3 regions of the Geobacillus sp. TFV-3 genome follow, and region 1 is predicted to be linked to each of the others. Evidence: riboswitches for the same ligand, from Rfam matches in the RefSeq annotation. Region 1 holds a riboswitch; each other region holds the start of a gene.

What was found. Region 1 has a riboswitch for cobalamin ahead of BJQ97_RS12735 (ribonucleoside-diphosphate reductase subunit alpha). Riboswitches for the same ligand answer to the same signal wherever they lie in the genome.
Region 2: it holds a riboswitch for cobalamin, as region 1 does, so the genes downstream of both, BJQ97_RS06525 (ABC transporter substrate-binding protein) here and BJQ97_RS12735 (ribonucleoside-diphosphate reductase subunit alpha) in region 1, are expected to answer to the same signal.
Region 3: it holds a riboswitch for cobalamin, as region 1 does, so the genes downstream of both, BJQ97_RS08925 ((2Fe-2S) ferredoxin domain-containing protein) here and BJQ97_RS12735 (ribonucleoside-diphosphate reductase subunit alpha) in region 1, are expected to answer to the same signal.

What each region holds. Positions count from the first base shown of each region.
Region 1 is NZ_MPSP01000001.1:2,531,918-2,539,583, reverse strand. Features, by position in the region: gene BJQ97_RS12750 (C39 family peptidase) at 131-1,021, opposite strand; gene asnB (asparagine synthase (glutamine-hydrolyzing)) at 1,513-3,420, shown strand; partial or broken gene BJQ97_RS12740 (ATP-binding cassette domain-containing protein) at 3,533-3,766, opposite strand; cobalamin riboswitch at 3,952-4,147, shown strand; gene BJQ97_RS12735 (ribonucleoside-diphosphate reductase subunit alpha) at 4,276-6,558, shown strand; gene BJQ97_RS12730 (ribonucleotide-diphosphate reductase subunit beta) at 6,665-7,666, shown strand, end outside.
Region 2 is NZ_MPSP01000001.1:1,279,109-1,286,774, reverse strand. Features, by position in the region: gene BJQ97_RS06535 (adenosylcobinamide amidohydrolase) at 1-5, opposite strand, end outside; gene BJQ97_RS06530 (FecCD family ABC transporter permease) at 2-1,057, opposite strand; gene BJQ97_RS06525 (ABC transporter substrate-binding protein) at 1,023-1,982, opposite strand; cobalamin riboswitch at 2,117-2,315, opposite strand; gene BJQ97_RS06520 (PH domain-containing protein) at 2,572-3,186, opposite strand; gene BJQ97_RS06515 (DUF7916 family protein) at 3,679-4,596, opposite strand; gene nagE (N-acetylglucosamine-specific PTS transporter subunit IIBC) at 4,637-6,001, opposite strand; gene BJQ97_RS06505 (GntR family transcriptional regulator) at 6,001-6,732, opposite strand; gene nagB (glucosamine-6-phosphate deaminase) at 6,729-7,490, opposite strand; gene nagA (N-acetylglucosamine-6-phosphate deacetylase) at 7,462-7,666, opposite strand, start outside.
Region 3 is NZ_MPSP01000001.1:1,736,089-1,743,754, forward strand. Features, by position in the region: gene cobK (precorrin-6A reductase) at 1-699, opposite strand, end outside; gene BJQ97_RS08910 (sirohydrochlorin chelatase) at 714-1,550, opposite strand; gene cobJ (precorrin-3B C(17)-methyltransferase) at 1,750-3,546, opposite strand; gene BJQ97_RS08920 (HoxN/HupN/NixA family nickel/cobalt transporter) at 3,548-4,258, opposite strand; gene BJQ97_RS08925 ((2Fe-2S) ferredoxin domain-containing protein) at 4,255-4,632, opposite strand; cobalamin riboswitch at 4,820-5,013, opposite strand; gene rraA (ribonuclease E activity regulator RraA) at 5,072-5,557, opposite strand; tRNA gene BJQ97_RS08935 (tRNA-Gln) at 5,794-5,865, opposite strand; gene BJQ97_RS08940 (glycerophosphodiester phosphodiesterase family protein) at 6,063-6,944, shown strand; gene BJQ97_RS08945 (GNAT family N-acetyltransferase) at 7,119-7,502, shown strand; gene BJQ97_RS08950 (DNA topoisomerase III) at 7,576-7,666, opposite strand, start outside.

The DNA.
Region 1 (7,666 bases):
GTCGTTTTCCCTCCTTAAGCTTGTAGTGGGAGATGCAATTATATGATAGAAAATAGATGTGCAAAATGTATGGAGAAAATCGTTCAACTAAAATGTAAAAAAAAAGCAAGCGATTCGGATTCACCGATGTCTAACGGTGGTAGGTAATCGCTTGCCGTCCCATTTGAACCCAAGCGTCGATAAAGTCTTGCTTCGGCGCTTTTTGGTTTTTGACAGCGGTCAATGGATCATTGAAATAAATGTACTGCTCATCATATCCCGTAATGAGCACCGCATGTTCCCGGTACGTGATTTTGATCGGGCCTTGCGGGGTTTGCCATTCCCGAAAGGCAGAGGGAGGAAGAGGACGAAAGGTGGTGTTCGTAATCACCCAAACCGGTGTGCCTTTGGCCAAGTATGTATAGATGATCTCAAACGATTGCCCTGTTAAGTCGACGATTTGGTTTGGCAAGTACCATTCAGCCAACTGCTTGATCGGCTTATGGTACACGCCGTATCCAGGCTTCGATAACGTATACATATCGCCGACAAACCCTTCATTTGGGTGTCCGTAAAACACTTGACCATTCCGCACTTGATATGGAGTAGGGTTTTTCTTGATTTGTTTCGCCAACGTCATCTTATCGACGCGAATGCCCGCATGATTCAAGAGCATGGCCAAGCTGGTCACCTCGCATCCTCTTGGCAGTTCCGGAAGCTGAGACAAAAGGGGAGCGTCAATAAGGACGGATGTCCTTGGCGTTTGTTTCTTTGAAGGAGCAGCTGATCGATTCGCCTCCTTCGCTTGATTGTTGGGGGGCGGATCGGTTTCTCTGCTGTTTCTTTTCTGTACGAAGGCTTTGATGGCATCGCCTGTCTGGGCCGAGCTTGCATAATAGGATAATGAGGCGGCCAATAGAAAGAAACAGGAAATATACAATCCGAGCGACAGTTGATCCATCCTCCCGTTTAGAGGTCTTCTCAAGAGAACAAAACAAAGGGAAACGATGAGAAAAGTCAAAAAAAGGATAAACGCGAACAAGCCGTTCTCAACCCCTTTGTGAAAAGTGGCTGTTTTTATATTAATCAAGTAAGTATGCAGAAACTATGAAATTCATACTTTCTCCATATTTTATCGTTAATATATGGGGAAACTGAAAATCTTGAAAGCAGTTTTCCTGAAAAAATGGAAACAGATTGTTTTTGAAACTTGATTTTGTGTACGTTAGAATGAAAGTGTCTTTGTATCAATCTTTCTCTTTCTTATGTTAAAGGGTTCATCACCAAAAGATGTACTTGACTTTTAAAGACAAACATGATAGCAATGTTGCTCAAAGAGATGTGTGGTATAAAAAATGCTGTTTTGGTTTTCTTTATCATGATCGTCTTTCTTTGTCAAGTACACTGTGTGGTGAAGATCCTGTTAAAGAAAAAATGTCATTTTCTTAAAATTGAACAAAATAGCTTTTGGTGTTGTTTTTGTTCTGTATATACATCGATTCTTCTTAGCAAAGTGGGGGGGCAATCATTACTATGTGCGGTTTTATTGGTTGTATTCATGATCGCCCGAGAGCGATTGAGCAAACATGGAAAACAATGTTGATGGAGATGAACCGCCTGATTACCCATCGCGGCCCCGACGATGAGGGGTATTTTTTTGATGAATACGTGAGTTTTGGCTTTCGGCGGCTGAGCATCATCGATCTGGAGGCGGGGCATCAGCCGCTGTCTTATGAAAACGATCGATATTGGATCATTTTTAACGGGGAAATTTACAACTATATTGAATTGCGGGAAGAGCTGGCGGCGAAAGGATATTCGTTTGCGACGCATTCGGATACCGAGGCGATTGTTGCCCTTTACAGCGCGGAAAAAGAAAAAGCGGTCGAAAAACTGCGCGGGATGTTTGCGTTTGTCATTTGGGACAAGCAGGAGAAAACGGTGTTTGCGGCGCGGGATCCGTTCGGCATTAAGCCGTTTTTTTATGCGGAGCAAGGAGGGCGCACATTTTTCGCTTCGGAAAAGAAAAGCATCTTGCTGGCTCTGGGACAGGAAGCGTTGGACTGCGATTCCCTGCAGCATTATTTAACGTTCCAATATGTTCCTGAGCCGATGACGATGTCAGATGGCATTTACAAGTTAGAGCCGGGGCATTATCTCAAGAAAAAAGTCGGAAAACCGCTCACGATTCATCGTTATTGGAAGGCATCCTTCGAGCCCATTCGTCAATCGGAAGAGGAGCTTGTCAAGCAAATCCGCGATGCGCTGTTTGATTCGGTCAGCGTCCATATGCGCAGCGATGTGCCGGTTGGTGCGTTTTTGTCGGGAGGCATTGATTCATCGTTCATCGTCGCCATCGCGAAACAATTCCATCCGGACCTAAAGACGTTTTCTGTCGGGTTTGAGCGGGAAGGGTTCAGCGAAATTGATGTAGCCCAAGAAACGGCGGAGAAGCTTGGGGTGGACAATATTAGCTATGTCATTTCGCCGCAGGAGTATATCGATGAATTGCCGAAAATCATGTGGTATATGGATGATCCGCTGGCTGATCCTGCGGCTGTGCCGTTGTATTTTGTCGCCCGTGAGGCGAGAAAGCATGTCACAGTTGTGCTTTCCGGCGAGGGGGCGGACGAGCTGTTCGGCGGCTACAACATCTACCGCGAACCAGAGTCGTTGCGGCTGTTTGCGCGAATGCCCAGCATCGTAAAAGCCGTGTTGCGGATGATCGCGAAGCTGCTTCCGGACGGGATGAAAGGAAAAAGCTTTTTGGAGCGCGGCACCACACCGCTCGAAGAACGGTATGTCGGCAATGCCAAAATCTATAGCGAAAAGGAAAAAGCTGCGTTGCTCAAAACGTACCAAGAGGGGCGCGAATATACGGAGGTGACGGCTCCTTTTTACCGCGAAACGCTTCATTACCCGCCCGTCAACCGGATGCAGTATATTGACCTTCATACATGGCTAAGGGGTGATATTTTAGTCAAAGCGGATAAAATGACGATGGCCCATTCGCTTGAGCTGCGCGTTCCCTTTTTAGACAAAAAGGTGTTTGACGTCGCGGCCAAAATCGCCCCTGACATGAAAACAGCCAACGGCACGACGAAATATATTTTGCGTAAAGCGGCCGAGGGCATTGTGCCGGATCATGTGTTAAACCGAAAAAAATTAGGGTTCCCGGTGCCGATTCGCCACTGGCTGAAAAACGAAATGTATGACTGGGCGAGACAGCTCATCAACGAAAGCGAGACGGATCATCTGTTCCATAAGGACGTGCTCTATCGGTTGCTGGATGAACATGCCCGCCACAAGGCGGACCATAGCCGCAAGCTGTGGACGGTGTTGGCGTTTATGGTTTGGCATCAAGTGTATGTAGAAAAGAAATACGATTTTGCTCAATCCGTACAAAACGAAAAGCGTCCAGCGTCCGTTTTGGAGGCGTAACAAGGAAACGAGAGGGCATCCCGGGGTTCGGCCGGGATGTCTTTTTTGATCACCGTGAAGAGAAAGTGGTTCGACGGTGGAGTAAAAAGGGCGGATCCGTTCTTATTGGATTGTCGTAGCCAAAGATTTTGGCCGAACCGGCGTCCGGGCGCAGTAACGTTGCCAACATTCGGATCGTTGTGGTCTTGCCAGCTCCGTTAGGGCCAAGCACCCCGTAAATCGTGCCCGCGCGCACGCGTAAGTTGAGACCGTCGACGGCCCGATGGCCGCCAAATGTTTTCACCAATCCGTGCGCTTCCACCGCCCACTCTTGATGGTCGGGTGCGATTTGATGTTTTGCTCCCATTTTGTGCTCCCTCCTTGTGATGATTCGTACATGTGAATCGTAGCACGCTTTTATGAACGGACTTTGGGCGGAAAAGAAAAATTTACTTTCCCCGCTCTTGCAATTTTCCCGGTTTTGGTATATGCTTGTTCCATCAGGATGCTAAATACTATATATTGGTTTGTGGTCCTTTTTATACAACTACATATGGTTTGACCAAGCAACGGTGTCCATTTGGACTTAATAGGGAATCCGGTGCGAATCCGGAACTGCCCCCGCAACTGTATGTGCGGACGAAATGGGATGGCCACTGGCGGCAAAAGCCATTCGGCGCGCCGCTGGGAAGGCCCCAAAGTAGGACGATGCACGAGTCAGGAGACCTGCCTTGCTTGGAACGTTTCATGTTCTTCGGGGTGTGAGAAGATGAAACGATAGGGAAAAAGAAAAGGAGTTCGTCTGCCTTTTTCCGTCTGTCGTTTCATCCGCTCGCTTGCCCGAGCGGATTTTTTATTGGAGGAGAGGGGAAGCAAATGACCGTGCTGACGAAAATGATCATCATCGATGACCAAGGGAAACCGATTTCTTTTTCACGTGAAGAGTTTGCATCGCTGATCCATCGGACCGCGGCTGGATTCGGCCGCCTGTCGCTTGATGAATATGTCGAGCGTGTTTGGCAGCTCGTCTCGCGAAAAGAAACGGTTACGGTTGAACAGTTGTATCAGACGGCTGTCTTGGAGGGGTTATCGTATATAAGCGAAGAGGAGCCGGACTGGACGTTTGTGTGCGCTCGGCTGTATTTGCGGCAATTGTACCGTGAAGCGGCGCGGCATCGCGGGTACGACGAGCGCGAGCGGTACGGCGATTTCTATTCGCTGCTTGCCGCCCTGACGGAACAAGGGGTGTACAGTCCGCTTCTGTTGGAACGTTATACGAAAGAAGAAATCGACGCCATCGGCGCGTTTCTTGATCCCGATCAGGACAAGCTGTTTACGTACATCGGGCTGCGCACACTCGCCGACCGGTATTTGGCGCGCGATTATGAGCGGCGGCTGTATGAACTGCCGCAGGAGCGGTTTTTGGTCATTGCCATGACGTTAATGGCGAATGAACCGGCCACACGGCGGCTTGCGCTCGTGAAGGAAGCGTATTGGGCGTTAAGCAACTTATACATGACGGTGGCGACGCCGACGCTCGCCAACGCCGGGAAATCGTACGGCCAGCTCTCAAGCTGCTTTGTCGATACGGTCGATGACAGCTTGCAAGGAATTTATGACAGCAACACCGACATCGCCAATTTGTCCAAATCAGGCGGCGGCATCGGCGTCTATTTAGGCAAAATCCGTTCGCGCGGCAGCGACATCAAAGGGTTTAAAGGGGTCTCTTCCGGCGTCATCCCGTGGATGAAGCAGCTGAACAACACAGCGGTGAGCGTTGACCAGTTAGGGCAGCGCAAAGGGGCCATTTCCGTTTATTTGGATGTATGGCATAAAGACATTTTCGCGTTTTTGGACGCGCGGCTCAACAACGGCGATGAACGGCTGCGGACGCATGATTTGTTCACCGGCGTGTGCATTCCGGACTTGTTCATGGAGCAGGTCGAACAGCGAGGCGACTGGTATTTGTTTGATCCGCATGAAGTGCGGAAGGTGATGGGCTTTAGCTTGGAAGACTTTTATGATGAGGAAAAAGGGAGCGGGAGTTTTCGCGAGAAATATTGGCAATGTGTCAACGAACCGAGCCTGTCGAAAGAGAAAGTGCCGGCGATTGAAGTGATGAAAAGCATCATGCGCAGCCAGCTTGAGTCGGGGACGCCGTTTATGTTTTACCGCGATGAAGTGAACCGGCAAAACCCGAACCGCCATCTCGGGATGATCTACTGCAGCAATCTTTGCACCGAGATCGCGCAAAACCAAAGCCCAACGGTGATGAAACGGCAATATGTGAAAGACGGGACGATTATCATTGAAAAAATACCAGGCGATTTTGTCGTCTGCAATTTATCGTCGATCAATTTGGCGCGCGCGGTGACCGATGGTGTTTTGGCGCGTCTCATCTCGATTCAAATGCGGATGCTTGATAATGTCATTGATCTCAATAATATCCCAGTTCTGCAAGCCGGCCTGACGAACCAAAAATATCGCGCTGTCGGGCTTGGCACCTTTGGCTGGCATCATCTTTTGGCGTTAAAAGGCATTCGCTGGGAGTCAGACGAAGCGGTCCGCTATGCCGACGAGCTGTATGAAACGATCGCTTATTTGGCGATTCAGGCGAGCATGGAGCTCGCAAAAGAAAAAGGGAGTTACCCGGCGTTTCCAGGGTCGGACTGGCAGACGGGCGCTTATTTTGAACGGCGCGGCTACCAAAGCCACGGCGAACTTGATTGGGATCAGCTGAAGCAAGATGTGGCCCGCTACGGGATGCGGAACGGCTATATCATGGCCATCGCCCCGAACGCATCGACGTCGATCATCGCAGGCAGCACGGCGAGCATTGATCCCATTTTCTTAAAAGTATACGCCGAGGAAAAGAAAGATTATAAGATTCCCGTTACGGTGCCAGATTTAAACGAACAGACGACATGGTATTACAAATCGGCGTACCATATCGACCAGCATTGGAGCATCAAGCAAAACGCTGCCCGCCAGCGCCATGTCGACCAAGCCATCTCATTTAACTTCTACGTCATGAACACGATTAAGGCAAAAGAGTTGCTCGATTTGCATTTGACGGCATGGAAGTCGGGGTTGAAAACGACGTATTACGTGCGTTCGACATCCGGGACGATCGAAGAGTGCGATTCTTGCGCGAGCTGACCACGGGAAACGCCTTTGGTCAGGCTTTCCCTTCCTTGTGTGGGAGGGGCGTCTGCGGTTGGTCGCGCATCACGATACTTGAAAGAGAAAGGAAGGAATCGACACAATGACGATCAGCTTAGTCAGACGGCCGATTATGGATCCAGAGGCGCCGAACCGTTCGACGGGCATCATCAATGGCCGCTGCTCGAATGTGTTGAACTGGGACGATATCGCCTACCCATGGGCGTATGCGAAATATAAGCGAATGCTCGTCAACTTTTGGACGCCGTTTGAAATCAATATGTCGCAAGATGTGAAGCAGTTTCCGCAGCTGACCGCCCGCGAGCAGGATGCGTTTTTGAAAATCATCGGACTGTTGGCGCTGCTTGACAGCATCCAAACCGACTACGCTGGGCGCGTCGCCGATTACATTACGGATCCGAGCATCAATGCGCTCATGATCATGCTCGCCCAGCAGGAAGTCATTCACAACCATTCGTATTCGTACGTGCTCTCGAGCCTTGTGCCGAAAGCGAAGCAAGATGAAGTATTCGACTTTTGGCGGAACGAACCGACGCTGCGCAAGCGGAACGATTTTGTGACGAACGGCTACAAGGCGTTTGCGGAAGAGCCGAACGTGGAAAACTTGCTGCGGTCGATCGTCTTTGACGTCATTTTAGAAGGGCTGTTTTTCTACTCGGGGTTCGCCTTTTTCTACAACCTCGCGCGCCAGCAAAAAATGGTGGCGACGAGCACGATGATCAATTACATCAACCGCGATGAGCACATTCATGTCGACTTGTTTGCGAAAATTTTCAAGGAAGTGTTGAACGAATACCCGGAATATCGGACGCCGGAGCTGGCGGATTTTGTCCGCGAAACGTTTATGAAAGCGGCTGAGCTGGAAATCGAATGGGCTCGGGAAATTATCGGGCATGACATCGATGGCATCGATTTGGCTGATTTGGAAGCGTACATTAAGTTTTACGCCAACGTCCGCGCCCATCAGCTTGGATTTGACCGTCCGTTTGACGGCTATCGGACGAACCCGCTCCGCTGGATTAAAGCGTACGAAGAAGTCGACCTCGGCAAATCAGACTTCTTTGAACAGAAGCCGCGCCAATAT
Region 2 (7,666 bases), 1.3 Mb from region 1:
ATCATCCCAACTTTCGCCTTGTTTTTCGGAAAAATAACACCGCAAACAGCGGAGCGCCAATCAACGAGGTGATAACGCCGATCGGCAATTCGCGAGGTTCAATGATCGTCCGCGCCGCCACATCGGCAAGCACAAGAAACGCCCCGCCATACAAGAGCGACAGCGGCAACAACACCCGGTAGTTCGGCCCGCAAACGAGCCGGACCATATGCGGAACAACAAGCCCGACAAAACCGATCGTCCCCGACACCGACACCGCCGCCCCTGTAAGCAGCGCCGCCGCCGTCAAAATGATCACTTTTCGGCGCGTAACATCGACGCCGACATGAAGCGCCGCCGCCTCGCCAAAAGCAAACGCGTTTAACTCGCGGGCGTTGGCGATCAGCACCACCGCGCCGATGAGGAAAAACGGAAACAGCAATCCGCTGTATTTCCAGCCGCGCATCGCCACGCTCCCCATCAGCCAGGAAATGATTTGCCGCAATTCTTCCCCGGTCAAAGCGATCATGAGCGAAATGAAGGCGCTGAAAAACGCGCCGAAAATAATGCCGGCTAAAATGATCGTCTCGACCGACATACGCCGTTCGACGGCGCGGGTGAACGCCAAAACGGCAACAAGCGTCGCCATGCCGAACAAAATGCTGACAACCGGCAGCGTAAACGTCCCAAACAGCGGCCATTGCCAGCCGAGAAAAATGACAAGCACCGCTCCGACCGAGGCGCCGGATGAGACGCCGAGCGTGTACGGATCGGCGAGCGCGTTTTTTAAAAGCCCCTGGAACGCCGCGCCGGCCATCGCCAGCGAGGCGCCGACCAAAAAGGCGAGCGCGACGCGCGGCAGGCGAATGGCCATCACAATTGGCACCCAATCGGCCGGAATGTCAGACGGAAGCGGCACCCCGAACCATTCGGCGGCGAGAATGCCGATAATAGAAGAAAAGGGAATCGACAGCGATCCTGTCGATATCCCTACGAGCAACGAAAGGACGGCCGTTGTAACGGCCAGAGCGTACATCAGCGTTTTACTTGAACACATCCGGGTAAACGGCTTTGGCAAGTTCCTCGACCCCTTCGGCAAGGCGCGGTCCCGGCCGGCTCACTAAATCGGAGTTGACGTCATACACCCGCTTGTTTTTCACCGCCGGCACGTCTTTCCAAGCGGCGCGCTCAAGCACTTGCTTCGCTCCGCCGTACGTTGTGATGATGACGTCCGGCTTATAGGCCACTGCTTTTTCTTCTGTCACCATCGGCCAGCCTTCCAAGTTGCCGGCGACGTTTTTCGCTGAAATCACTTGAAGCATCTCATCCATAAACGTCCCTTTGCCGGCTGTATAAATTTGCGGCGGCGGCGACACTTCAATCCAGACGTTTGCCTGTTTGTCCGCTGGGATTTGTTTTGCTTTTTCTTGAATTTGCGCAAGCTTCTCTTTCATCTCATCGATCACTTGCTTCGCTTTGCCCGTCGTCCCCGTCGCTTTGCCGATCAATTCGATGGACGCATACACATCATCAAACGACTTCGCATCATTGACAACGAGCACAGTGATGCCAGCGTCTTTCAATTGCTGCAGGCCATCGCGCGAGTTATGGGCGCTTGACGCGTGGGCCAAGACGAGATCCGGCTTGAGCGAAATGATTTTCTCGACGTTAAACTCCATGCCGCCGATTTTCGTTTTCGTTTTGACGTCTTCCGGATAATTGTCAAAATCGCTGACGCCGACAATTTTCTCGCCAAGCCCCAACGCATAGGCGATTTCCGTATTGCTTGGGATGAGCGAAACGATCTTTTTCGGTTCGGCTTTGATCGTCACATCCTCGCCGAGCCCGTCTTTCACCATCACCGGAAACGCCGCTTGTTCCGTCTTCGGCTTTTCTTGTTTCGCCGGCTCAGCGTTGCCGTTCGTTCCGTTGCTGCAGCCGACCAGCACGGCAGCCAAAAGGAATAGCGCCACCAACACCGTCGGCCATGTCCAACGTTTCATTCTTTGTTCCCCCTCCTGCTGTGCAAAATAAAAACGCCCATTCCGTCCTAGCGGGGGAATGAGCGCGAAACGGCCTATGCAGGCGCAAAACAAGCCTGTGCCACCGTTTCCGCGTCTCACCCCCCGAAGAGTCGGAAACTGCTGCAAGCAAGGCAGGTCTACTGGCTCATGCTTCCTCCTACTCTGAAGCCTTCCCGTACGGAAAACAGCGCAAGCCATCTGTCCGTACAGTGGCGATTTCATTTCGTCCGCATTGACAGTTGCGGGGACAGCTCCGGATTCCCACCGGATTCCCTATTAAGCCTTCACGGCACCTTGCTGCGAGTTGATGAATTTGTCGGATATGGACATTTTTATAATAATGCAGCGTTTAGCATTTGACAACTATGAATTTACAGCAGGCTGAAACGGTGATCATGACTTGTTGGTGTTTATCTATCACGCTCTCCTCCTACATATGCGGAATGATCCTAGCCCTCTCCTGCAGACAAAAAGCAGCTGCCCCATCTATACTGCCATCTTGAAAAAAAATAAGGAAAGATACCTCGCCTCTGGCACGGCGTCTTTCCCCGATACAACCTTCATCTCGTCACTGTTGAATATATTTGTCAAACACAAAGCCGAAATCTTTCACTGTATAGTTCTTTTTCGCTTCGGTCAGCCATCGAAATGCATATTCGTTCACCGCTTGAAAATCGGCCGCAATGTTGGCGCCGTCGCCGCGCATGTTGGCAAACACCTTGGCCGCCAATTCCAGACTCCGCTCGGCATAGTCGAACTTCATTTCATTTTCATGGCAAATCTCAGCGATCGCCAGCAGCGATTTATACAAATCTTTCAGTTCTTCAATATGCTTTTTATGCACATCGATCGAGTAGGAGTGCGGCCCAATTTTAAATTTGATTTCCGCGTCCAGGTCGACCGTCCCCGCTGTTTCGAGCGACACGTCGGAAATCGGATGCTTATAGAAATCGTAACGGCGCAGCGTCCGTTTTTTGCTCGTCGCGCTTGTGCCGTCCAAATGGATGAGCGCGCGGTTGGTGAAGCAATACTCATCCGATTTCGATTTGATCAGAAAATAGATTTTCTCCCCATCCTCGTGCATCACATAATCATCGGCATCCACTTTGTCATAGTCTTTCGGTTGAATGACCGTGCCGATGTCGCTCAATCCGAGCACATCAGCGGCGACTTTTCCAAACATGCTCATTTCTCCTCTCCGGTGTCCCAATTTTTATTGGCGCCCACCATGCAGCGAACAAGCACAACGCGTTTTGCCTTGACAAGGCGCCGTAATCTCATACCTTTCATCTATGTAATACGTCGAGATCGGAAAAACGTTTCATCGCCGCCAAAAATCAAAGGCCCAACGCCTTTTATGCCGGCGTCAGGCCATGCAGGAGTCTACAATTCTCCACTTAGCCGGGAGTCTTTGTTGGTGAGCCGCAAAAAGATCAAATAAATAGAGACGGCGGTACAAGGCAAATGTTTCCCACATCCGCAAACTTATTTTTCCATCATCTTGGCTCCCATCCTATCCTCTGCCGACAAAAAAACGGGGCTGACCCAAAAGCTTCATTCTTCTCAAACGAAACACAACATATTGCGCATGATTCATTGTTTCGTGTCGATATATGGTGATGAGCAAGGGTGTCCCGATCCTTTTGGGACACCCCTCGACTGATCATATTCCACTTTATCTCAACGGCGATCTTGCCATGCGAATATACGTATGGCGTCTGCCGCGAATGGCGATCGAATACGCCATAATATTCTCTGGAACAGCGATGCCATGATAGCCAGCGTCGCCGATATGATGGAGATCCGCCCCTGTCATTTTGCTTGCAAGCGCGATTTGACGAATCGTACTCTCGTCAGCTCCTTCTTGGCTTGTACCGATCGTCAGCATCACAAGCGCCCCATGTTCATGGGCCACCCGAACAAGCTGCTCCGTTTTGTCCAACGTCACTCCCGGCACCGTTCCCGGGGCAGGCATTAAAACGATGTCGGCGCCAGCGCGAATAAACCGCACCACGATTTCTTCCGATATAATATTGCCCCCTGTTTCGTTGGCAACACCTGCTGCATGCATTTTTCCAGCAATAATTAGAGCGTCTTCGCCTAAAACGGACCGCGCCGTTTCAAGGGCTGTCACGATTTCGTCATTCGTCACACCCGTTTTCGGATTTCCCGTTAAGCAGACAAAATCAAAACCGAGACGCTTTGCTTCCTGCAACGATTCTTCCGTCGCCATTCTTCCGCTTGGAAGAGAGGCAAAATGCTCGATCCGCTTCGCATTCGGGTCAACAGGCTCCAAATTGACGCCGATTGGACGTCCCGTCAACTGCTTGAGACGTTCAACGATTTGATCGGGTTCATTCACATCCAAACTGTTTACAACCGGCCGAAACACATCGAACCTATTCAACAACAGCAAGTCCGCCCCAAACGCCGCCGCCAGTTCAGCGTTTGTGACCGCTGGGTAAAGCGGCGCAAATTCCCCGATGACTTCCGCGACCATCACTCTGCCTTCTGACGCCTGAATCGATTGTTTTAACTGTTTTCCTGTCATCCGGCGAAAATCGGAAGCAGCGCAGTCCAACAGCCTTTTCACGAGATCACTTTCCCCCTTGCATTCTCATGCATTTGGCTTATCATTTTCGCATGGCGTTGGCTAAAAATTCGACATCGGTGCCAATCACCACTTGCAAATCCGTTTGGTTGAGGCGAAGCACACCTTTCGCTCCCAAACGTTTCAATTCTGCTTCATTGACTTTTGCCATGTCTTTTACTTTTAGGCGCAAGCGTGTGACACAATTGTCAATTTGCGCGAGATTATCTTTTCCTCCCAACGCCTCGATATATTTGGCGGCAAGGTCCTCGTATTTGACGCCCGACTGCGCCGCACCGCTGTCGGTAAACTCGCCCTCCACCTCATCTTCACGGCCTGGCGTTTTCAAATCGAGCTTTGTAATAAGGAAATAGAAGACGACGAAATAGACGACAGCATATACAAGAGCTTGAATAATCAACAAATACGGTTTTTTCGCAATGCCGTAGTTTAAGAAAAAGTCAATCGCTCCCGCCGAGAACGTAAACCCGTGGTGGATGTCAAGCATCGTCGCCACAGCGAGCGACAAGCCGGTCAACACAGCATGGACGACATACAAGAGCGGCGATAAAAACATAAACAAAAATTCAATTGGTTCCGTAATCCCAGTTAAAAATGACGTCAAGGCCACGCCGAAGAGCGCTCCGGCGACCGCTTTGCGCCGCTCTTTTTTCGCCGCGGCGATCATCGCCAGTGCTGCCGCAGGCAGGCCAAACATCATTACCGGGAAGAAGCCGGCCATAAAAATGCCCGCATCCGGGTCGCCGGCGAAAAAGCGGCTCAAATCGCCGGTTTTGCCGTTATATTCGCCAAAGACAAACCAGACAAAACTATTTAACACATGATGCAGCCCGACCGGAATCAACAGCCGGTTGAGGAACCCGAAAATTCCGACACCAAGCGCTCCTGCCCCAACGATCCAATGACCGACCGCGTTGATGCCGTCTTGAATCGGCGGCCAAACATAGCCGAAAACCAAAGCGAGCACAAGCATCACAAACGAGGTCACGATCGGCACAAACCGCCGTCCGCCGAAAAAGCCGAGCCAATCCGGCAGCTTGATATCATGGTAACGATTGTACAAAAGCCCAGCGACAACCCCGGAGATGATGCCGCCTAACACGGACATATTAATGTCCTTATCAATGGCAGCCGCCCCTTTTGTCAAGACAAAGTAGCCGATCGCGCCGGCTAGAGCGGCGGCGCCGTTGCCGTCTTTGGCAAATCCGACAGCAACCCCGATTGCAAAAATCAGAGCTAAATTGGAAAACACGGCATCGCCTGCGGCGGCGATAAACGGAATATTCAATAAATCAGGCTGACCGAGCCGAAGCAACAATCCTGCCGCCGGCAAAACGGCAATCGGCAGCATTAATGCTTTTCCAAGCCGCTGTAAAAAGCCTAACATCATGATCCTCCCCTTTTCATCTCAATCATAAATTTGTACCGGTCGCCGCGGTACACCGATTTGACGACTTCAAGCGGCCGACCGTCGACAAGGTGCGTGCGGCGCTCAAGCAGCAACACCGGAGCCCCTTCTTTCATCTTCAGATGCTCCGCCTCCATCTTGCGGGCGACAGATGCTTCCAATGTTTGAACAGCAGAACCGATGATCATCCCTTTTTCTTTTTCGATAAATTCATAAACAGAACCGCTTACAACATCACGCGTTAGTCCCGGAACAAGACAGACGGGAATATAGAGCGTCTCGAGCGCCATCGGCGCCCCGTCGGCCAACCGGAGGCGGCGAACTTCGTAAAGGTCATCGCCTTCCGTGACGCCAAGCCCTTGAGCGAGCTTCTCGGAAGCCGGAACCGTCTCAAAGCTGAGGACGATCGTGCCGGGCTCCATGCCGCGCGCCCGCATATCTTCGGAAAAACTTGTCAGCCCTTTCAGCGACTGCTCGATTTTTTGAGCGGCGACAAACGTCCCTTTCCCGCGCCGGCGGATGAGATAGCCATCGTTCGCTAAATTGTTGACCGCCTGCCGAACCGTCATCCGGCTGATGTCATACATTTCCGCCAATTCGCGCTCAGATGGGATCATCTCGCCCGGCTGCCACTCCCCTTTTTCGATCTTTTCTTTCATATATTGCTCGAGCTGATAGTAAATCGGAATCGGCGACTGTTTATCGATCATGGCGCATCCACCCGCCGCTTTTCCTTTGGGATGAGCGAGAGCGCCTCTCGGTCGGCGATGATCGTTACATCCGGATGAAGGTGAAGCGCTGAAGCCGGCAAGTCCGGTGTGACAACGCCTTCGAGAAGCCGGGCAATGGCCTCCGCTTTTTCCTCCCCTGACGCCAACAGCACGATGCGGCGGCTGCGCAAAATGGTAGCAATCCCCATCGTAATGGCATAGCGCGGCACGTCATCAAACGACGGGAAAAATCGGGCGTTCGCTTCCCGTGTCAGCTCGGTCAGCTCGACGACGTGGGTGGCTGTCGAAAACGGCGTCCCAGGCTCGTTGAACCCGATATGGCCGTTGCGGCCGATGCCTAAGAGCTGCAAATCGATGCCTCCCAATTCATCGATGAGCCGCTCATAGCGGCTGCATTCTTCATCAAGATCAGCGGCCAACCCGTCCGGCACATGCGTCTGATGAAGCGGGATGTCCAATTGAGCAAACAAATGCTGATTCATATAATAGCGATAGCTGTTCGGATGATCCGGGCCAAGGCCTACGTATTCATCCAAATTGACTGTGCGCACTCGTCGGTAGGACGTCCCGTTTTGACGGTGATCGGTGACAAGCTCATGGTACGTGCCAAGCACCGTCGAGCCGGTCGCCAAGCCGAGAACGGCGTTCGGCTTTTCCTTGACTTGTTTGATGATCATCCTTGCCGCCTGACGGCTCATCTCTGCGTAGTCAGCAGCTTCCAAAAGTTTTAAAGGCATCGCTCTTCCCCCTTTCATCCAGCTTGCTGTAGGCAAGCACGCCGCGGCAAAACGTCATCATGACTTCATATCGTTCATTCAACACGACGACATCGGCGTCTTTGCTAGGCCGCAAGCTTCCTTTCCGATCAAGGATGCCAAGCTGTTTCGCCGGATTCCAGCTCGCCATATGGATC
Region 3 (7,666 bases), 800 kb from region 1:
CAACCGCGGGCGGCGGATGACGATCACCTCAATGCCAAGCTCTTCAGCGGCGGCAATTTTCTCATCGACAAACCCGACTTTGCCGCTTTCTTTCGTAACGACGACCGTGACGCCGAAATGGCGGTATAGCGCCCGATCGAGCTCTTTTGTAAACGGCCCTTGCATCATGACGATCTGCTCTTGGGAAAACCCGAGCTGCTCGCATTTGTCGAGATTGTCTTTTCGCGGCAGCATCCGCGCGATCACCTTGACGTTTGGGCGGCCGATGAGCCTCGCGGCAAAAATGTCGAGCGTTTTGCTGCCGGTTGTGAGCATGACGACGCCGCCTTTTTCCGCCGCCAATTCGGCCGCTTCTTCATAGCTGTCGACAAAGGTCACCTTATCGGACGCAATCGAAGAAGCCTGCCGCTCGTAGCGGATATATGACAATTGGGCCTCAGCCGCCGCCTGCATGGCGTTTTTCGACGCTTCTTCGGCAAATGGATGGCTTGCATCGACGATCGCTTTCGCCCCTTCGGCTTTGGCCAGCTTGGAAAGCTGGGATGCGTCTAAACGGCCGACATAAGTGCGAATGCCGGCAGCTTCGAGCTGTTCGGCCGCGTGATCGGTGACGACCGTCGCGGCCACGTTATAGCCAGCCTGTTGGATCATCACCGCCAATTCGCGGGCATCGCTTGTTCCGGCTAACAATAAAATCATCGACGCTTCCTCCTTCAATGATGGTGGTGATGATGATGGTGATGGTGATGATGGGCGGCGTGCAGCCGGTATTGGCATACGTCGCAGTTCATCGCCACCGTTTGATCGAGCACTTCTTGGAGGCGGTCAAGCACGATATCCATCAGTTTCGGATGAAAGCCGAAATAATCCGCAAGCGCAAACGAGACGTGCGGATGGTCGAGGCGGTATTGCGCCACTTGCCGCTCAAGCCGCTTAATGAGCACACCGGTGAACAAAAAATACGGCAAGATGACGATCCGCTTCGCCCCAAGCGTCAAACAGCGGCGGACGGCATCATCAAGCGACGGCGTCGTCACCCCCATAAACGCCGGCTCGATGAGCGCATAGCCGGTCTGTTCCCAAAAGAGGCGGGCGATTTTGTACAAGTCGCTGTTCGCATCCGGATCGCTCCCGCCGCGGCCAAGCAAAATGACCGCTGTTCCGTCGTCCGGCTGCTCCGGACGCTCGCCGATTTCTTGCAGCCGTTCGCGCAAAATCGCAAATGTCTGCTCGTGAACGCCGATCGGGCGGCCGTAGCGGAACACCATATGCGGATAGCGCGCTTTCGCCTCATCGATTTCCGCCGGGATATGCAGCTTCGAATGCCCGGCCGGCAATAAAATGAGCGGAACGACCGCCACTTCCGTTGCCCCGGCTTCAGCACAGCGTTCGATTCCTTCGCCGATCGACGGACGGCCAAATTCAAGAAAACACGTTTCGGCATGAAAGGAAGCAGGAAGACGCGGCCGCAGCCGCTCGACAAACTCCCGCACTTGCTCGTTCCCTTCCGGATCGCGGCTCCCATGGCCGACAAATAAAATGGCTCTCATTCTTGTTTTCCCCCTTTTGTTAGCAGACGTCTTCCGCCGTTCCCTATAAGCGTGGGCGTTTCATCCAAATGCGAGGAGCCCATCTATGCTTTTTTATGGAGCCAGCCGGTTATTCGATCGACTGTCGGAAAAAGATGCGCCGCTTCGACCCCAACGACATCTGCAGACGTTCAAGCTGCACATATAACGCATGCTTTCGTCACTCACCGCAAGCCGGCGTTTCGATGGACGCGGCCGGTTTTGCCTCTTCGTGTGAAAAACGTCCGACTTGCTTCACGCGGCGGAAAAACTTATGAAACCGTTCATTTGGATGTGCTTGTTCTTGATACTGTTCGATGATTTCTGCCATAACCGCCACAATCTCTTCCGGCGGAATGCCTTCAGCGACAAGCTGGCCGGGATGGGCGTTGCGGCCGACCGTTTTCCCGCCCAAAAACAAATCAAATTTCCCTTTCCGATACACAAGCCCGATGTCTTCGCGCACCGCGCCGTAGCACGCCATCCCGCAGCCGTTGATGCCAAGCTTCAACTCTTTCGGCAGCGCCATGCCGCCAAATCGGCGAGCCAATTCCTCCGCGTATGGAATGGCGTCTTTTTTCTCTCCATCGCAAAAATCACATGCCTTCACCGTCAGCACATCACCGACCGGCATGACCGTCAGCCCTGCGGCAACGAGACGAGCCACAAGCCCGTCTGGATCCTCCGTCATCCGTTCGATTTTCATATAATGGTCTGGCGTGTACGTCATTTTCCCATCGGGCCCGACGATTTCCGCGAGCACAAGGAGCTGTTCCGGAGTGAACTGTTTATTGGCCACGCCCGGGCTCACCGCCGCTTCCAACAACACGGCCGCCGTCTTTCTTGTTTTCCGTCTCTCTAAAGCGGCGAGCGCGTCTTCGGCTGTTTCTTTCACCCGTTTTGGCGCGGCGGTCGGCTGCCGTTCCGCTGTTTTTGCCAGCGGCGCGGCAAGCGTCGGCAAAACGGCAGCCGGCGGCGTTGGCTCGGCCTCCTTAGTGACCGTGGCAACAGACGACGGTCGAACCGCGGTGGCCAAGGCGGTGAAAGCACGATCCTTCTGGTTGCCGCCAGCGAAGACAGCCGCTTCGGACGGCCCTGATGCCCCCGGTGCCCCCGTGCTTCCTTCGTCCTCATCTTTCAGCGGTTTCGTCTGGTCAAGCGCCCACGGCTCCGCTTCTTTGCGCAGCCGTTCATGCGGTTTGAGCGGCTGGACGGCGGCTGCTAGTTGATACTTGCGCTGGTAGCCGCGCGGCGTGATCATCACGCCGTCATGGACGAATGTCGTTGAGTTGCCGATAATGACCGTCGTCAACATGCCGATCTCATGGTCAAGCATATGCGCCAAATCAGTGAGCACGATGTGCTGGCGTTCACGGTACGCGCTTTTCACCAGACCGACCGGGGTTTCCGGAGACCGATGGCGGAGCAGGATGCGCTGCGCTTCGATAATTTGCCGGGTGCGCCGCCCGCTTTTCGGGTTGTACAAAGCGATGACAAAATCAGCGGCCGCAGCGGCTTCCAACCGCTTTTCAATCAGCTCCCAAGGCGTCAAATGGTCGCTTAAGCTGATCGTGCACGCATCGTGCATAATCGGCGCGCCAAGCAGAGCGGCGCACGAATGGATCGCGGAAATGCCGGGGATGACTTCGATTTCAATCGAGCTGTCTTTCGTCCACCCTTTTTCAATCAACACTTCGTACACGAGTCCGGCCATGCCGTACAACCCGGCGTCGCCGCTCGAAATGACGGCGACCGTTTTGCCGCGCTCGGCCCATTTGACCGCCGCTTGGGCGCGGCTCACTTCTTCGGTCATGCCGGTGCTGATGATCTCCTTTCCGGCAATGAGGTCGCGCACGAGTTCAATGTATGTTTTGTAACCGATGATGACGTCGCTTTCTTCAATCGCTTCACGGGCCCGCTTTGTCATATGGTCGACGCTTCCCGGGCCAAAGCCGACAATGAGCAATTTGCCGACCACTTTACAGCCCCCTTCTCCATATCTCGATTATCATCGACATCCCTAACCATATGCTGTAAATACCTGTGACCGCACCAAGGACATAAAACAGCCGTTCCCGCTGCTTTGCTTTCCAAAATCCCCACGATAATCCAGCCGCTGTGGCAATCGTCGCAATGAGCAAGCCGACCACAAACAGTACAAGCTGAAGGACAGCCGCGCTCACATGCACTTTTCCGGCCGCATGGGTGATAATGGCTAGCTGGGTCGGGCTTTCGACGCCAATGCCATGAATGATGCCGATGATCAAGGCGCCAACCCAACCAACATGCGAAAAAGAACGGAAACTGTCCATTTCCCGCCTTCCCCGCAGCCATCGAGTAACCGTATGGCCGAACTCATAAAGGAGCTGAAACCGGCTTTTCACCTCACCACGCCGAAAAAGAGAAAAAAGCATCATCCCACCAAGAAGCACAAGCGTACCGCCAACTAAGAGCTCAATGGCGGCGGCTGACGACTCGGGAAGCCGGGCGCCGACCACGAGCGCCGCCACCCCCATGACAAACACGATCGCTCCGTGTCCAATAGCGTACATGATTCCGAGCGCCAACTGCTGTCTTCGCCGCGACTCGCTTCCGACCATATCCGCAATGGCCGCGACATGATCGCTGTCCATCCCATGACGCATGCCAAGAAATATCGCTAACATTACATAACTGGCCCATTCCATCATTGCGTCCTCCTCTTTCGAACGCCAATAACCGACTCCGTCCCACCAAGGCGGGTCAACCCGTCTTCACGGTATTCATACGCCGCCCACGCGCGAAGCGGCTCGCCGTTTTGCAAATGGGCGCGCACAACCTCCTTCGCCCGCTCGGGACTCATCAGCCGGTACCAAACGCCATCCGGATAGACGATCATCACGCATGCATCTTGGCAGCGACCGTTGCAGCGCGTCCTTGTTGTATGAACGGCGTCGTCAAGCCCGAGGCGGGCGATCTCCTCACGGACCGCGGCTGTCACGTCATCCCCGCCATGGCGAAGGCACGTCCCTCCGTTGCAAATGAATACATGACGCCTCATTCCTTGTAAATCCCACGTCGCCATCGAATCCCCCCTTATGTTAGAATGATAGAATGAAAGGCGGCAGACGGACGGTTTTTCGGCAAAAGAAAAAGCACCTCTACAGCAGAGGTGCAGAAAAATGCATACGAAAAGCCGCAAACGGCCCGAACAGGCCTGGCCTCATGAAGCCGTCATTCTCCCGCACGTCTGCCTATAATCCCGTAGGCATCCGTCCGATCCAAACAAGGCAGGTCTCCTGACTTAGGATCATCGCTTGGCGGCGTCTTCCCGAAGCATCCTTCAGTGACTTGCTGCCGCAAAGCTCCCCATCACAGTGGCGGGCACCGTGCCGGATTTTCACCGGGCTTCCCTTTTCACCCAAGCCCTTAAGCAGGCTTAGGCACCTTGTTTGTTTCTCGCCTATTGATCTTGTCATGGAACAAGCATCCGTTTTCATCGTAGTACAACTTGATGGCGGCCGTCAACCGTTTTTTGCCGACAAATCTTCGCGGGCGACGACAACGCCGTCCGCATCGGCGTACACGTATGCGCCCGGCTCCCAGCGGACGCCGCCAAACTCGAGCACAACATCGCGGACGCCTTTTCCCTCTTTTTTGCTTTTCACCGGGCACGTGCCGATCGCCATGACACCAAGCGGCATGCGGCCGATTTCCGCTGAATCGCGGATGCAGCCGTGGATAATGACGCCGGCAAGCCCCCGGTCGCAGGCGATTTGCGCCAACCGGTCGCCTAACAGAGCGACGCGGCGCGAGCCTTTTCCATCGACTACGAGCACCGTCCCCGGCGGCACCGTCTCGAGCGCTTCACGGACAAGGACGTTGTCTTCAAACACATCGACCGTCGCGATCGGTCCGGAAAACATCCGTTTTCCGCCGTACGATTGGAACGGCAGCTCGCAGACTTGCAACTCATCTAAAAATTGATCGCATAAATCAGCTGTTTTCATGATCCTCTCCCCTTTCGTTTTTTTCATTCGCCTCCTTTCGTCAAAATCCTGCCGACTCCACATTTTTTGCGGCGCTGCTTCTGCTCGGGAATCGGATGCGTGTCCTTGCGGGACCGCTGAAAACGATAAAAAGATTTTCTCGTCCCCGCTTTCCGGCGAACGAAAAAACGGCCCCGCACAACATGGCGGAAGCCGTTTTGGCCGCCGGGACGAACGAGCCCCGTCCGGCGATTCAGCTGGGCTAGCTGGATTCGAACCAGCGCATCACGGAGTCAAAGTCCGTTGCCTTACCGCTTGGCTATAGCCCATCACTTTGTTGTCATTTACAGTATGCGGCATAACGGCGTGCTTTATGCATCAAACTGAATATCCTTTTGCTGTATGCGCGAAACTATCGACACAAGAACCCTTTCTTCATCACCATATCACCTCGTTGTTTCGTTTTTCCTTCATGGTTATTTTCCCTAATTATGGTATCGTTGAATTGGGAAAGGGAGAGATGCATATGCGCCGAATTACTGTTTTTCGCTTATGTTTTTGCGCATGGTTTCTGTTATCGCTACCGCTCGTCTTAGCGTCCTCGGCTACCCGCCAGCCATCCAGCCAGCCGAAAACCGACATCATCGCCCACCGCGGCGCGTCTGGATACGCGCCGGAGCATACGCTCTCATCCTACCGCCTTGCCGCCTGCATGCAGGCGGACTATATAGAAGTCGACGTGCAGATGACAAAAGACCGAAAGCTCATCGCCATGCATGACGCCACGCTCGCCCGGACGACAAATGCCGAAACGGTCTACCCGCGCCGTGCTCCGTGGCGGGTAAATGATTTTTCGTTCGCTGAACTGAGGCGGCTCGATGCCGGATCGTGGTTTGACCCGCGCTTTGCCGGCGAGCGCATCCCGACGCTTGAGGAGGTGATTCAGATGCTGAAAGCGGAGCGTGTGGAAGCCCCGTTGTACATCGAAACAAAACAGCCCGGCATCGAAGAGGCGGTCGTCCATCTATTGAAAAAACACGGTTTCCTGCAACAGCGCCGCGTCATGTTTCAATCATTCCACCCGGAAAGCTTGCAAGCGCTCCGACCGCTCATCCCGCACGGCATTCGGCTCATTCAATTGGTCGGCAAAAAGGAAGCGCACAGCGGCCGCGACGAGCTGCTCCAACACATCGCCATCTATGCCGATGGCATCGGCTTGCCGCTTTCGGCCGTCACCGAAGAGTGGGTGCGCGCCGCCCATGGCCACGGACTCATTGTTCACGTCTATACCGTCAATGAACCACACGATCTCGCTCGCCTATGCACCCTCGGCGTTGACGGCCTGTTCACCGATTATCCAGACCGCCCTGGCCGCATCGCCGCCTGCCGTCGTCTGCTCCGCCATTGACCGGCCTTCAGAGAGCCAGGGGGAGCTTATTTTTTACATAATGTTTAATAAAAACGAAAATCGTTCCCATTTGACCCGATTCGGTGTATCATTTGAGAAAAAGGAGACAAGATCATGTAGACGACCATCGACTACCAAAACGGATCGTTTACCGTAACGACGGACCGCCGCCGCGTGCAGCTTGACCGCGTATGCGGCTTTCTCGCCCGTTCGTATTGGGCGCATGGGCGCAGCCGCGAAACGATCGTCAAATCGCTTAACCATTCGCTCTGCTTTTCCCTTTTTTACGGCGACAGGCAAATTGGCATAGCGCGCGTCATCACCGACCGGGCGACGTTCGCCTATCTCTGCGACGTGTTCATCGATGAAGCATACCGTGGGCAAGATCTCGGGAAATGGCTGTTATCATGCGTGCTCGCCCATCCTGATGTCGCCGCTGTCCGCAAGGTGATGCTCGCGACGAAAGACGCGCACGGGCTATACAGGCAGTTCGGCTTTGCCACGCCGAGCGAGCCGGAGCGGTTGATGGAGCGGATTCAAGAGCCGCGAACGGAGTAAAGCACAAAAGGCGGGCCGCCATCGGTCCGCCTTTTCGCCAAACTCTCCTTCCCTACTTCTTCTGTTGCCTTCATCACCGCTTCGGAAACTGAAACGACAATTTCTTCTCGTTTTCATCCCAAACTAGTATGGCGTCAAACGTTTTCCCGCCTTTTTTAAACCCT